Regions from separate parts of the Bacillus methanolicus genome, predicted to be linked through region 1. Evidence: predicted binding sites of a transcription regulator. Region 1 holds the regulator's gene; the other holds the start of a gene.

Region 1 (7,899 bases):
TTTTCACACATGATTGTGAAAGCGCATTAATTTATTAGGGTTTCCTACTTATCAAATATAGTGAAGAAAACAGCAGAAAAAGGGCTGACACCGGAGCAAGAATGACTTTCTGCGGGTCAGCCTCATTCATCGTGTATATTATTAATGCAAACGATCCTTTTTTTGCAATTGTTTCAGCTTTTCGGGAGTTACGTCATTACCCAATGGATCAACGATTGTCACACCTTTTAAGGTAGCTAGCATCGAAGAACGAAATGATTCCAAATACTGGCGTCGAAGCTTTGACTGCTCTTTAGCTTCTTCTTCCGTCAAGCCTGATGTTTTTGCTTTATTTGCTAATGCATTAATTCTCGCAATTAATTCTTTTGACAGCATATAAAAGCTCCTTTTCAAATAGTTAAGCTATTGGTCATCATACAAAAGAAAAGGGCTTTTTACAAGGAAAATGCTCTAATTGGATTCCATTTCCTTATATTCTTGATACCTTCTATGAACAGTCGCTTTCGAAACATCATAGCCAAATCCTCTCAGCGTAGCTGCAATTTCTGCGAACGTTAAATCATTTTTTCTGAGCCGGACGATCTCCTCAATCGGAACTTCTTTTCTTTCTCTTCCGGCGTTTTCACCAATATTTTTCAAATTGTTTTCCGGCTTGTATCCGTTTTTTACTGCCCGTTTCATGCCCCGCTTAATCTTTATATTATGTAATTTTCGCTGGTATTCTTCCACCATTCCGACAATTTTCAATACCAACGAATCAGCTTCTGATAATTGAAGTTCCCCATTATGAGAGATCGTGTATAATTTAACGCCTTCTTTTAAGATGCAATGCAGCAATACGATTTTTGTATTTCCTCTTCCAAGTCTCGTTTCATCTTGTATAAGGATTGCGCTTATGTCCCTGTCCTCATTTATTGTTTCCAGGAGTTCCAGCATTCCTTCACGCTCAAGTTCATACCCGCTTGCCTGCTCTTTAATCACTCTTATAACTTGGAACCCATACTTGACTGCAAGCTGCGTTAACTCTTCTTCCTGCCGTTTCAAGGACGTTTCCTGTGTTTCTTTCGATGTGCTTACACGGCAATAGATTATTGCTTTTTTCCCGTTTCTTGTCTCCATATATTACTCACCTGCATAATTTGTAACTTCCACCTGTGCTTCAGACTTTTCCAATACAGGGATGACTAATTCTTCACCTGGATAGATGTTATCTCCGTTTATGCCATTTGTTCTTTCAACCCAGCTGATGAACTCATCAGAAGATAAACCATGCTTGTCCGAAAATTTTTCTGCGATGGACCAAAGCGATTCTCCTTCTTCAACGGTTACTTTTAAATAACTTTCAGAATTGGCATCCTTAACATAATCAGAAAAGAGAAGTGCTGCTGTAAAACTTACCATTACAAGAATAATAGCATATGAATATCGTTTCCAGATTTTTTTCATCATCAACACCCCTAAACCGAATATACGTTCTGTTTTGTTATCTCAAGTATAAACCGAACATTTGTTTTCCGTCAACAAAAAAATTCGAACTTACGTTTGTATTTTTATGAAGTACATGCTATAATAAGCGTAACAATTACGTATGAGGTGCGATTTTTATGGCTAAATTATCAAAAAGGCAGCAAGATATTTTGAATTTTATAAAAGAGGAAGTAAAGAAGAAAGGCTATCCCCCTTCCGTCAGAGAAATCGGTCAAGCAGTGGGGCTTGCTTCCAGTTCTACGGTGCACGGACATCTGGCTCGCCTTGAAAGCAAAGGGCTTATCCGCAGGGATCCTACAAAGCCGAGAGCAATTGAAATTCTGGACATGGAAGAAGAGGCACACATTCCAAAACACAATGTCGTAAATGTACCGGTTGTCGGTAAAGTTACAGCAGGACAGCCTATTACTGCCATTGAAAATGTTGAAGAATTTTTCCCTCTTCCCGAACGGCTTGTTCCGGCAGATGAGCAAGTCTTTATGCTTGAGGTCATGGGTGACAGTATGATCGAAGCCGGCATTTTAGATGGGGATTATGTTATTGTAAGACAGCAAAAGACGGCAAACAACGGTGATATTGTAGTTGCTATGACAGAAGATGATGAAGCGACGGTTAAAAGATTTTTTAAAGAAAAAGATTATATTCGGCTGCAGCCTGAGAATTCAACAATGGAGCCAATCATTTTAAAAAATGTCTCGATTCTCGGAAAAGTGATTGGCGTTTACCGCCAGATTCATTGAGTTTTTCAAAGAGGCTGACTCAAGGCAAAGTGTCAGTCCCCTCCAATACAATATATAGACAAACGCTAATCAATCCATTCTATATATTGTCATTGTCGAAGGGAGTCAGACCCCTATGAGTCAGCCTCATTCTTACGATTAGTCAAAAGGTTAATCAATAGTTATTTGAGATAATAATCTTTTTTTGGAGGAAGGGGTACCCTTTCCTCCAAAAAAAGATTTTCGCATGCCAAATAGACCTAACTATTTATCCCTCCGTTTAAAGCTCATGCTAACAGTCGAATTTGCTCTAATAGTCGTACACTTGCGCACTCGGCCTTTGCAGGAGAGAATGGCAACCACTCCAAGAGTCCTTCCGATCGCCACGATTTCTGTGAGAATAATCGTATTGTTAAGGTGATCTATAACGGAGATTGTTGGACAGATTCGGCCTGTTATTTACGATGATTTACCTTTTTGGGACTAGAGAAGCCCCTTTTCAATTGAAAGGGGCTTCGGTCTATTATTTTTGTTCTTCAAATTCTATGTCGTACTTGGCTGCGTATTCCTTAATGTCATATACATAGTCTCTTTCTAATTTCCTCGCTTCAGATAATAATTCATTTGCCGAGGTTATTTTTGAAGAGTCTCCGGATTCTATGGCAGAAACTATTTCAGAAAGCGCTTGGGCATTTTTAGCTGTCATATCAATAAGGGTTTCATGCAGATCTCGAATTTCTTTTGCTGGCATAATCGCTTCAACATCTTCTTGAATTTGTGTAGCAGTTGGTAAAAGTTCATCAACGATTGCTTGACCAAATTCAATATCAGTAATTTCACCGTTAATGGATTGATTCTTTAATTCTTCAAATTTAGCTGCAAAGTTTGCAAGATCTTCTAAAACAATAGGCTGCACTTTATTTAGATATTCCTCAAAGTCTTTTTTACCGCTTGTAGCTTCTTCTGGTTTATCGGCACTCGCTTCTTTATTAGTTGTATTCGCCTTTTCATCAGCCCCACAAGCAATTAAACCCAAAGATAAAAATGTAAATAAAACACACATGAACAAATTCTTCATTTTTTCACCTCTACTATTTATTCAAGTTACATTATATACCAATATTAACTGTTTTGGGATAAAATTATTAATTTTTTGAATTAATTGAATGTAATTAAACGAAAGCAATAGATGAAGAAACAAAGAAGTATTTCAATCTGCAACCCATAATCCATAGTTTTTCTTCCATCTCATTTTTCTTCATCTCCTTTAAAAAAGTAACTTGAGGTACAATATGGAAGCATCCCTCTTGTGTATTAAATTCTTCTTTTGCCCATTTGTTTGTATGAAAAAGAAATAAAAAAAGGAGCTTAGCAAGCTCCTCAATCATTTATTAAAATTGAAATTCAGATTAGTGTTTTGGATTGATTTTTTTGAAATAAAATCGGGCAAGTACCGGGCAGTTAATAAAACAAATATAAATGATCAAAAATGCCCGATAAACAAAAACCCCTCAACACCAGTGGTGTCAAGGGATTTAAGGATTAATACATTGTCATATATTGTTCGCGTTCCCAAGGATGCACTTGTGTACGGAACATATCCCACTCGATTTCTTTTGCCTCAACAAAGTGTTCAAAAATATGCTCTCCAAGTGCCGACACGATAACTTCGTCACTCTTTAAATTGTCTAAGGCTTGAGCAAGAGTTGCCGGCAGATCTTCGATTCCTTCAGCAAGGCGCTCTTCTTTGCTCATGACATAGATGTTGCGGTCTACAGGTGCTGGAGGAGTAAGTTTGTTTTTGATTCCATCTAACCCTGCTTTCAATAATACAGCCATTGCCAGATAAGGGTTTGCAGCCGGATCAACACTTCGTACCTCTACGCGTGTACTTTGGCCGCGGGATGCAGGGATCCGAATTAATGGTGAACGGTTTTTTGCAGACCATGCAACATAACAAGGAGCCTCGTATCCCGGCACTAAACGCTTATAAGAGTTAACAGTCGGGTTTGTAACAGCAGTGAATGCAGGTGCGTGCTTAATGATACCGGCGATAAATTGGCGTGCTGTGTCGCTTAATTCAAGATTTCCAGTTGGATCATAGAATGCATTTTTGCCTTCTTTGAACAGGGAAAGGTTGCAGTGCATACCAGATCCGTTAACACCGAATAATGGTTTTGGCATAAATGTCGCGTGCAATCCGTGCTTGCGGGCAATTGTTTTTACAACAAGCTTAAACGTTTGAATTTCGTCGCATGCTGTTAAAGCATCTTCATATTTAAAATCAATTTCATGCTGCCCCGGTGCTACTTCGTGGTGAGAAGCTTCAATTTCAAAGCCCATTCCTTCAAGCTCGAGAACGATATCACGGCGGCAGTTTTCCCCAAGATCAGTCGGTGCCAAGTCAAAATATCCGCCATTATCATTTAGTTCTAATGTTGGTTCCTCTTTTTCATCAAGTTTGAATAAGAAGAATTCCGGTTCAGCACCTAAGTTGAATTGTGTAAATCCTAACTCTTCCATTTCTTTTAAAACGCGTTTTAAGTTTCCACGAGGATCCCCTGCGAATGGAGTACCATCTGAATTATAAACGTCACAGATTAAGCGGGCAACCTTCCCTTTTCCAGCTGTCCACGGAAAAATAACCCATGTATCAAGATCCGGATAAAGGTACATATCAGATTCTTCAATACGTACAAAACCTTCAATTGATGAACCATCGAACATCATTTTGTTATCTAACGCTTTTTCAAGCTGGCTTATAGGAATTTCAACGTTTTTGATCGTTCCTAAGATGTCGGTAAATTGCAAACGGATGAATTTTACATTTTCTTCATTTGCCATGCGGAAAATATCGTCTTTTGTGTACTTGGCCATTTCTGTAGTCCTCCCTGTTATGATTCAATTATCAAATTTAATTAATGGAAAAAGCGGGACATGTCACCTTGACGCAATGAGGAACGGTTAAATCTGCCTGCTTGCATTAATTCAGCTCGCAATAGTTTTCTCAATTCCTCATCAGACAAGTCACGTCGGGCTTTTTCTGCTTGTTGCTGAATGTTTGCTGTTTCTTCTTGTTGTTCTTTTACTGAGAATAACTGTTTAATTCCGGCGATATTGACCCCCTGGTCGATAAGATCCTTAATTTCAAGCAGTTTATCAATATCGTTTAATGAAAAAAGGCGCCGATTTCCATCCGTTCTTGCTGGAGAAATCAATTTATGCTCTTCATAATATCGAATTTGTCTTGCCGACAGCTCTGTCAACTGCATGACAATTCCGATCGGAAACAAAGGCATGGAACGGCGAATTTCACTTCCACTCACTTCGATTTCTCCTTTCTTTCCTTTCTTATATTTCACATTATATTTCATGTAAGGTTTATTGTCAATATCATGTTACATTTTATAACATAAAAATTTTTTATAAAAAAAAGGGACAACCCCCATTAAGGATGAGTTGTCCGCCTTGATTCTTATGATCATTCAACTAAACCTTTTTTCATTAAATGATCGATTGCAATCAGAACAGCCATTTTTACATGGGAATAGGTCAGCCCGCCCTGAACGTAGGCAACAAACGGAGGCCTTGTCGGACCGTCTGCCGTTAACTCAATACTTGCTCCCTGAATAAATGTCCCTGCAGCCATGATGACATCATCCTCATAACCGGGCATATAGCTCGGAACCGGTGTGACATGGGAATTAACCGGGGAAGCAAACTGGATGGCTTGACAGAATGCCACCATCTTATCGCGGTCATCAAATTGAACAGACTGAATTAAGTCTGTTCGTTTATCGTTCCATTTCGGATGTGTGTTCATTCCCAATTTTTCAAGCATGGCAGCGGTAAAGACAGCACCCTTTAATGCTTGGGCAACTACATGAGGAGCCAAAAAGAATCCTTGATACATTTCTTGAAGACTATACAATGAGGCTCCTGCTTCAGCACCAATACCTGGTGAAGTCAATCGGTAAGAACAAGCTTCGACTAATTTTGCTTTCCCTACTATATACCCCCCGGTTTTCGCTAAACCGCCGCCAGGGTTTTTAATAAGTGAACCTGCCATTAAGTCCGCCCCGACATGACATGGTTCCAATTCTTCAACAAATTCCCCGTAACAGTTATCAACAAACACAACAACATCAGGTTTGATTTCTTTTACGAACGTAATCATTTCTTTAATTTCTTCGATCGTAAAGGACGGTCTTGTTGCATATCCCTTTGACCGCTGAATCCCAATCATTTTCGTATTCGGCTTGATCGCTTTTTCCACTTCATGATAATTAATTTTACCATCTTCTGTTAATGGAATACTGTTATAATAAATGCCGAATTCTTTTAACGATCCTGTTCCGGACCCGCGAATACCGACTATTTCTTCAAGTGTATCATAAGGTTTTCCTGTAATGTATAACAGCTCATCGCCCGGCCTTAATACACCAAATAATGCAACCGATATGGCGTGTGTACCTGATATAATTTGCGGACGGACAAGTCCCGCTTCAGCGCCGAATACCTCGGCATATATTTTTTCCAAAGTGTCCCTTCCGATATCATCATACCCGTAACCTGTAGAAGGGATAAAATGAGTATCGCTTACTTTATTTGCTTGAAAACTTTGAAGGACTCTGAATTGATTGTTTTCCGCTCTCTCATCTATTTCTTTATGAAGACGAGAGATTTGTTTTTCAACCTCTCTGGTCAAAGGCTCCAATTTTACTCCATATTCTAAATGTTGAAACATGGTGCTGCTCCTATCTCCTATTGTGATATTTCTTTTATTCTTCCAGAAATTTGATGATCCTTAAAAGCGTATCCTTTACAAATATAAAATTGTTTTTCTTCATCAAACGTAAATTCCCGAAGAATGGTTTCATTCTTTAATTGGGAAAGAAGTTTTCCTTCGGTTGAAGGAAGAGTCACTTGATAGTACTCCATCATTCCGATCATTGCTTTTTCGATTTTCTGTTTCAGCATATCCCTGTCAGCTTTGTTAAAAGCACTGATAAAAACTGTTTCTGTTTTGGCGGTTGGGACAAAATCAGGGTGCTGAATATCTTTTTTATTATACACGGTTACTTGCGGAATTTGTTGAATTTCCAAATCTTTGAGCAGTTCATTTACCGTTTTCTCATGCTGGAAATAATCCGGGTTTGACATGTCTACGACATGCAGAAGCAAATCGGCTTCTTTCACTTCCTCTAACGTGGACCTGAAGGCCGCGATAAGAGTTGTCGGCAAATCCTGAATAAATCCTACTGTATCTGTCAATAAGACGGTAAATCCGCTTGGCAAAATCAGCTTTCTTGTCATCGGATCCAATGTGGCAAACAGCTGATCTTCTTCAAACGAATCGGCTTCGGCCAATCTGTTAAAAAGAGTGGATTTCCCTGCATTTGTATAACCGACGAGAGCAATTTGAAATGCTTTGTTCTTTTTTCGGCGCTCACGATATCGGTCGCGGTGCTGAACAATCACTTTCAACTGTGTTTTAATATCATCAATTCTCCTGCGGATATGGCGGCGATCAGATTCAAGTTTCGTTTCTCCCGGACCTCTTGTACCAATTCCACCCCCAAGCCTTGATAACTCGGTACCTTTTCCACCCAGGCGCGGCAGTAAATATTGAAGCTGTGCTAGCTCGACTTGAAGTTTTCCTTCTTTTGAGCGCGCTCTTTGGGCAAAAATA
Region 2 (7,899 bases), 960 kb from region 1:
AAATAAATGAATTGTATGACCGCCGCCGCGAGGTCGAAATGGGCGGGGGCGATGAAAAAATAGAAAGGCAGCATGAAAAAGGAAAGTTAACAGCTCGTGAAAGAATCGATCTTTTAGTCGATCCCGGAACGTTTGTAGAGTTAAATCCGTTTATTGAACATCGCTCAACTGATTTTGACCTTGATAAACAAAAAGGACCCGGAGACGGAGTGGTAACAGGCTATGGGAAAGTAAACGGACGTCCGATCTATTTATTTTCACAAGATTTTACGGTTTTTGGCGGAGCCCTTGGGGAAATGCATGCGAAGAAAATTGCACATGTGATGGATTTAGCAGCAAAAAATGGTGCGCCGTTCATCGGGTTAAATGATTCAGGAGGAGCGCGAATTCAGGAGGGTGTCGTTTCCTTAGACGGATACGGACATATTTTTTACCGCAATGCAATTTATTCCGGCGTCATTCCGCAAATTTCTGTCATCATGGGCCCATGTGCCGGAGGTGCGGTTTATTCGCCGGCAATTACAGATTTTGTATTTATGGTTGAAAAAACAAGCCAGATGTTTATTACAGGGCCAAAAGTAATTGAAACAGTGACGGGGGAAAAAATCTCTGCCGAGGATCTTGGGGGTGCGAGAGTTCACAATTCAATCAGCGGAAACGCCCATTTTTCTGCAGAAAAAGAAGAAGAAGTTCTTGAAATGGTTCGTCAGTTATTAAGTTACCTTCCGCAAAATAATGAAGAAAAACCTCCAAGATTAGAAGAGGATGATGCGGATGATTACCGCCCGGATTTAACCGATGTCATTCCTTTTGATGCGGTCCGGCCATATGACGTAAGAAATGTGATTAACCAAGTTGTAGATGAAAACTCCTTCATGGAAATACACAAAGATTTTGCGAAAAATATCGTTGTCGGTTTTGCGCGAATTAAGGGAGAAGTAGTGGGCCTTGTATGCAATCAGCCGAAGTTCATGGCCGGCGGGCTAGATATTGACAGTTCTGATAAAGCTGCAAGGTTTATTCGATTCTGCGATTCTTTTAACATTCCAATCATTACGTTTGAAGATGTGACCGGCTTCTTTCCGGGAGTAAAACAGGAGCATGGCGGGATTATTCGCCACGGGGCAAAGATTTTGTACGCTTATTCAGAAGCAACGGTGCCGAAGCTAACTGTTATTTTACGGAAAGCTTACGGAGGAGCTTATGTTGCATTAAACAGTAAAGCGATCGGAGCTGATTTGGTGTTCGCTTGGCCAAATGCGGAAATCGCCGTGATGGGTCCTCAAGGTGCGGCGAGTATTATTTTTGCTAAAGAAATTCAAAATAGTGAGAATCCGGAACAAACACGGCAGCAAAAAATTGAAGAATACCGGGAGAAATTTGCAAATCCATATGTCGCAGCGAAAATGGGAATGGTCGATGATGTCATCGATCCGCGCGAGACAAGAATTAAGCTGATTCAGGCTCTTGAAATGCTGAGAAACAAAAAAGAATCGCGCCCGCGCAAAAAACATGGAAACATCCCGCTATAATTGCCTGATCGATCAAAGAATAGGTATACTGAAATAGTGAGCAAATTTCAGGGGGTATACAATGCATGATTAATCAGGAACGATTATTGAATGAGTTTTTGGAATTGGTTCAAATTGATTCAGAAACAAAAAATGAAGCGGAAATAGCAAAAGTTCTTAAGAATAAGTTTACGGAGTTAGGTGTGGACGTATATGAAGACGATACTACTGCACAAACAGGCCATGGAGCCGGCAACTTGATTTGTACGCTGAAGGGAACAAAAGACGGTGTGGATCCAATCTATTTTACTTCCCATATGGATACAGTAGTTCCCGGAAAGGGTGTCAAACCTTCGATTAAAGATGGTTATGTTGTGACCGACGGTACAACGATTTTAGGTGCTGATGATAAAGCCGGACTGGCAGTCATGCTCGAAACAGTACGGGTCTTAAAGGAACAAAATATTCCGCACGGCATGATCCAATTTATTATCACAGTCGGTGAAGAATCAGGATTAGTGGGGGCAAAAGCACTTGATTCATCGTTAGTGAAAGCGAAATACGGGTATGCGCTTGACAGTGACGGGAAAGTCGGCAATATTGTCGTTGCTGCACCAACCCAGGCAAAAATTTCAGCTGTTATCTTAGGGAAAACTGCTCACGCCGGTGTAGCTCCTGAGAAAGGTGTTTCTGCAATTACGATTGCGGCAAAGGCTATTGCGAAAATGCCGCTTGGCCGAATTGATGAAGAAACAACTGCTAATATCGGCCGTTTTGAAGGAGGAACGCAAACGAATATTGTTTGTGACCGGGTAAATATTTTAGCGGAAGCGCGCTCACTCGTACCGGAAAAAATGGAAAAACAAGTTCGGAAAATGAAAGAAGCATTTGAAAGCGCCGCAGAGGAAATGGGCGGTAAAGCGGAAATTGAAGTTCAAGTCATGTATCCGGGATTCAAATTCGGCGAAGGTGACCATGTTGTGGAAATTGCACGAAAAGCCGCTTCTAAAATTGGCCGGAGCTGTGAGTTGTTAAAGAGCGGCGGCGGCAGTGATGCAAATGTCATTGCCGGATTTGGCGTTCCGACAGTTAATCTTTCAGTCGGCTATGAAGATATTCATACAACCAATGAAAAAATGCCAATTGAAGAGCTCAACAAGCTGGCTGAGATGGTAATTGCAATCATAGAGGAAGTCGCGGCTTAATTTAAACCATTGGGGAGGACCATACAGGTTCTCCTTTTTATGTCAGAAAAATATGAAATGCCTCATAGACAAAACTGTCCTATTGTTTGTAAGATGACAATAGGGAAAAAATTGGCTGGCGAAGAAAGAAGGAGAATTTAAAAATGAGCGAAATAAACAAGGCTGTTGTCTTTCGCGTTGGCAGCGAAGAATATGCATTTCCAATTCAGTATGTCATTTCAATTGAAAAAATGGAGAGTACAACTCCAATTCCGCATTTGCCCGAATATGTAATAGGAATCGTGAAAGTCAGAGGGGAGTTGATCCCGGTTGTCGATTTTGAAAACATCTTATATAACCGCCAAATAAAAATCAATGAAGGAACGAGATTAATCGTTTTACATACACCGGAGATGTCTCTCGGCGTTCTCGTAAATGAAGCAAAGGAAATTGTTGACATTCCTTCAGACAAACTTAATCAAATTGGTTTAATTGCTTATCAAAAAACAAGTTATTTTACCGGTGTGGCCAACCTTGAAAAGCGTTTAATAACTGTTATCGACCCTTTAAAACTCATTCAATCACTTGAAGGAATTCGTGAAATTCAAGAATACATGAAATCACAAGCAAGATCCGAACAGCATACATAGTACTGCTGTTCTTTTTATTCTATTTTAAACTCGGAGTCTTTTTCTGCTCAATTTTTCACATATCATTGATTCTTTTGGTAAAATAACATTAGAACATATGTTAGGAAGTGCAAGGCATGAAAGAAATGGTTCCGAAAAAAGGGCGAGTGATTCTGCATGTTGATATGAATAGTTTTTATGCTTCCGTCGAAATGGCATATGACCCTTCCTTAAAAGGCAAACCCCTTGCAATTGCCGGAGACGTGGAACAAAGAAGGGGAATTATCGTAACTTGCAGCTATGAAGCCAGAAAATTCGGGGTTAAAACGACCATGCCCTTATGGGAAGCAAAGAAACTTTGCCCACAGCTTATTGTCTTGAAACCTAACTTTGAGCGCTACCGTGCTGCTTCCATTAAAATATTTGAAATTCTGCGCCAATATTCCGATCTCGTTGAACCGGTTTCGATTGATGAAGGTTATATGGATATTTCCGAAAGCGGTGAATTTGGATCACCGATTGAAATTGCCCGAACGATCCAAAAGAGATTGCTGGAACAGCTTGATCTTCCGTGCAGCATCGGGATTGCACCAAATAAATTTCTCGCCAAAATGGCCTCCGATATGAAAAAGCCGCTTGGGATTACGATACTCCGCAAGCGGGATGTTCCGAGTATCCTCTGGCCCCTTGATGTTGGACAAATGCACGGCGTCGGCAAAAAAACGGCTGAAAAGCTTGCGAAAATCGGAGTCAGAACAATCGGTGATTTAGCAAAAGCGAACGAAATCCAACTTAAAAACCTTCTTGGGATAAACGGTGCCAGATTAAAGGAACGGGCAAACGGACAAGACAATCGCCCGGTCGACCCGGACTCTGTGTCTGATTTTAAAAGTGTCGGGAATTCAACGACTCTACCGAAAGATATCTCCAATCAGCAAGCCTTATTTCAAGTCTTGGATGGATTAGCGGAAAAAGTTGCAGCCCGATTAAAAAGGAAAAAGGTTTTAGCTGCTAATATTGCCATTACGATCCGGTATAAGGATCGAAAAACGATCACAAGAAGCAAAAAATTGAGTAATCCTGTCAGCCAAAAGGATGAAATTAGCCAGGCGGCAAAAACTCTGTTCCTCAAACATTGGAACGGAGATCCGGTCAGATTGTTAGGAATCACCGGAACGGATTTGCAGGAAAAAGGGCATGCTGTTAAGCAGCTTGATCTTTTTTCTTACGAACAAGAGGCAAAAAAAGAGCCGCTGATCCATGCTCTTGAAAAACTTCGCGAAAAATACGGAAATCATATTATTGAAAATGCCGGTGCAAAAGCAGAAATCGATATTAAATCAAAAATAGGAATAGATACAAGTTTTAACAAGGATTTCCTTCAAACTTTTACAAATGGAGGAAAAAGAAAAAAAGAATAAGGGGCAAACGTTTTTTTCCAAAGAAAGGTTCACTGGTTGCATCTTATTTTGAAAATTGCTAAAGTAAAAGTGGATTTTTCTAAACATTGGGTAATTTAATTACAAGAAGGGACGTTAGAAGAATGACGAAACAGCAAATTGGTGTAATCGGTTTAGCTGTAATGGGGAAAAACCTCGCGTTGAACATTGAAAGCAAAGGCTATACAGTGTCTGTTTACAATCGTTCCCGTGAGAAAACCGATAATATGCTAGCCGAAACAAAAGGAAAAAATATTGTTGGTACATATTCGATTGAAGAATTTGTTCATTCGCTTGAAAAACCAAGAAAAATTTTAATAATGGTTCAAGCCGGTGCAGGAACAGACGCAATAATCGAACAATTGAAGCCGCACCTTGAAAAAGGTGATATTTTAATTGACGGCGGAAATGCATTCTTCGTTGATACACAGCGCCGCAATAAAGAATTAAGCGAACATGGCATCCACTTTATCGGTACGGGAGTTTCCGGCGGGGAAGAAGGGGCTCTGAACGGTCCGTCCATCATGCCCGGCGGCCAAAAAGAAGCATATGATTTAGTGGCTCCAATTTTTAAAGACATTGCAGCAAAAGTCAATGGCGAACCTTGTACAACATACATTGGCCCTGATGGTGCAGGCCATTATGTGAAAATGGTTCATAACGGAATCGAATACGGAGACATGCAGCTAATTTCGGAATCTTATTTCCTTTTAAAGCATGTTCTCGGATTAAATGCCCAAGAATTGCATGAAGTATATGCTGAATGGAATAAAGGTGAGCTTGACAGCTATTTGATTGAAATTACAGCTGATATTTTTACAAAAATAGATGAAGAAACAGGCAAGCCGCTTGTTGATGTTATTTTAGATACAGCCGGCCAAAAAGGAACCGGCAAATGGACAAGCCAAAGCGCCCTTGATTTAGGAGTACCACTTCCAATCATTACGGAATCAGTGTTCGCCCGATTTATCTCTGCAATGAAAGAAGAACGTGTTGCAGCAAGCAAGCAGCTTCGCGGTCCAAGTGCCAAGACATTTACAGGGGATAAAGAAGCGTTCATCGAATCAGTCCGAAAAGCTCTGTACATGAGCAAAATTTGTTCTTATGCGCAAGGATTCGCGCAAATGAGGGCGGCATCTGATGAGTATAATTGGGATCTCAAATATGGAGAAATTACGATGATTTTCCGCGGCGGCTGCATCATCCGCGCGCAATTCTTGCAAAAAATAAAAGAAGCATACGACCGTGACCCAGGACTTAAAAATCTTCTCCTTGACCCATACTTCAAAGAGGTTGTCGAAAGCTATCAAGATGCACTTCGCGAAATTATCAGTGTCGCTGTTCAAAACGGCATCCCGGTTCCCGGTTTCTCCGCAGCATTGTCTTACTATGACAGCTACCGAATGGAGACATTGCCTGCCAACCTCATTCAGGCGCAGCGCGACTATTTCGGTGCTCACACTTACCAGCGCATTGATAAAGAAGGAAGCTTCCATACTGATTGGATGAAGTAATGAGAAATAGCAGCGCATCATTTGTGGTGCGCTGTTTTTCTGTAACTTTTTTCTGTCATAACCAGTCAATAAATATGGAATTCTTTTTAAAGAAAAGGAGATTGCTAAAATGTTTAAACGTTTTATGAAATGGGTAGTAGCCGCAGCAATATTCACTTTTGTCTTCAGTTTGGGAAATATGGCTTATGCGGCAAACGGCGGCAGCGATGAAGAAAGCATTAATGAAAAATTCGGCCTTCCCATTGTTGTTTATGGCGAAGCATTATCCGCTGCCCAAAAAGAAGAGGTTAGAAAACTATTAGGTGTTAAAGATACAAGCAAAGTGAAAGAGATTACGGTAACAGGCAAGGATCTTGTCGCTTATATTGATGGGGACCCTCATTCCAATATGTATTCATCTGCAAAGATTACAAGAAAGGAAAAAGGCGAGGGTCTTCTTGTTAAACAAGTCACACCGGAAAACATTACGGAAGTAACAAATGAAATGTATGCCAATGCCCTTTTGACAGCTGGGATTGAAGATGCAGTTGTTGAAGTCGCTTCTCCGGTGAAAGTAAGCGGACACTCTGCTCTCGTTGGGATTTATAAAGCATATGATACCGGGGAAGGAACGGAGTTGAATAAAGATCGTACAGAAGTGGCGAACGAAGAATTGAGCCTTGCCACAAACCTGGCTAAGAAAGAAGGGCTCGACCAGGACAAAGTAAGTGAGCTTTTAACAGAGATTAAAAAGGAAATTGCAAAACAAAATCCGGCGACTAAAGAAGAGGTCGAACAAATTATTGATGAAAAAATAAAAACGCTTGAAATCCAATTAAGTCCGGAAGACCGTCAGCTGCTCATTGATCTTTTTGAAAAAATGCGTAATCTTAACATTAATTTTGATAATGTCCAATCACAGTTAGATGACTTGACAAAAGACATCCAGAAAAGAATTGAAGAAACAGTCGGTGACAAAGGATTTTTAGATGCCGTTTCTAATTTCTTTAAAGAACTAATCGAGGCGATAAAAAGTATATTTTCCTAAGCAAGGTTTTTATCTTATAAATAATAAAGGGGTCTGACCCTTTGCTTATGAGTCAGCCCCTTTCTTAGAACATTATATTATTCCTCTACATCAAGATCTGTGACTGGCCACCAGAAGAAGCCGTCTTTTTCCAACAGTTCGTCTGCCGCTTTTGGCCCCATTGTACCGGCTTCATAGTTAGGGAAGCTTGTCTCTTTTGTATTCTCCCATACTTCAGAAATTTTATCGGTAAAACTCCATGATAAGGCCACTTCATCCCAATGGGTAAAGTTTGTAGCATCACCGCGTATGCAGTCATACAAAAGCTTTTCGTAAGCTTCAGGGGTATTCATTCCGTCAGCCCCTTTATTCAAAAAGTTTAATTTTACCGGAGTGGTCTCCATATTTTGTCCTGCTTTTTTTGCGTTTAAATGAAGGGTGATTCCTTCTTCAGGCTGAATATGGATCACAAGCAAATTCGGGTTTAACGTTTGATCTGTTTGATAATACAAATTCATCGGAATATCTTTAAACTGGATCACAATCTTTGTCGATTTTGCTTTCATCCGCTTTCCGGTTCGAATATAAAAAGGAACTCCGGCCCAGCGGAAATTAT

What was found. The regulator LexA, encoded in region 1, represses DNA repair genes until DNA is damaged. The targets are predictions, from matches to a motif close to CGAACATATGTTCG.
Region 2: the regulator LexA is predicted to act here: its motif matches at 3,436-3,449, upstream of C0966_RS09115 (DNA polymerase IV).

The regions. Positions count from the first base shown of each region.
Region 1 covers NZ_PNFF01000001.1:850,849-858,747, reverse strand. Annotated here, with positions in the region: gene C0966_RS04345 (DUF896 domain-containing protein) at 142-375, opposite strand; gene C0966_RS04340 (YneB family resolvase-like protein) at 451-1,119, opposite strand; gene yneA (cell division suppressor protein YneA) at 1,123-1,446, opposite strand; gene lexA (transcriptional repressor LexA) at 1,605-2,228, shown strand; gene C0966_RS04325 (hypothetical protein) at 2,731-3,285, opposite strand; gene glnA (type I glutamate--ammonia ligase) at 3,750-5,084, opposite strand; gene C0966_RS04315 (MerR family transcriptional regulator) at 5,126-5,533, opposite strand; gene C0966_RS04310 (aminotransferase class I/II-fold pyridoxal phosphate-dependent enzyme) at 5,689-6,954, opposite strand; gene hflX (GTPase HflX) at 6,972-7,899, opposite strand, start outside.
Region 2 covers NZ_PNFF01000001.1:1,810,431-1,818,329, reverse strand. Annotated here, with positions in the region: gene C0966_RS09130 (acyl-CoA carboxylase subunit beta) at 1-1,532, shown strand, start outside; gene C0966_RS09125 (M20/M25/M40 family metallo-hydrolase) at 1,598-2,716, shown strand; gene C0966_RS09120 (chemotaxis protein CheW) at 2,860-3,345, shown strand; gene C0966_RS09115 (DNA polymerase IV) at 3,462-4,745, shown strand; gene gndA (NADP-dependent phosphogluconate dehydrogenase) at 4,868-6,277, shown strand; gene C0966_RS09105 (DUF1002 domain-containing protein) at 6,387-7,304, shown strand; gene zwf (glucose-6-phosphate dehydrogenase) at 7,382-7,899, opposite strand, start outside.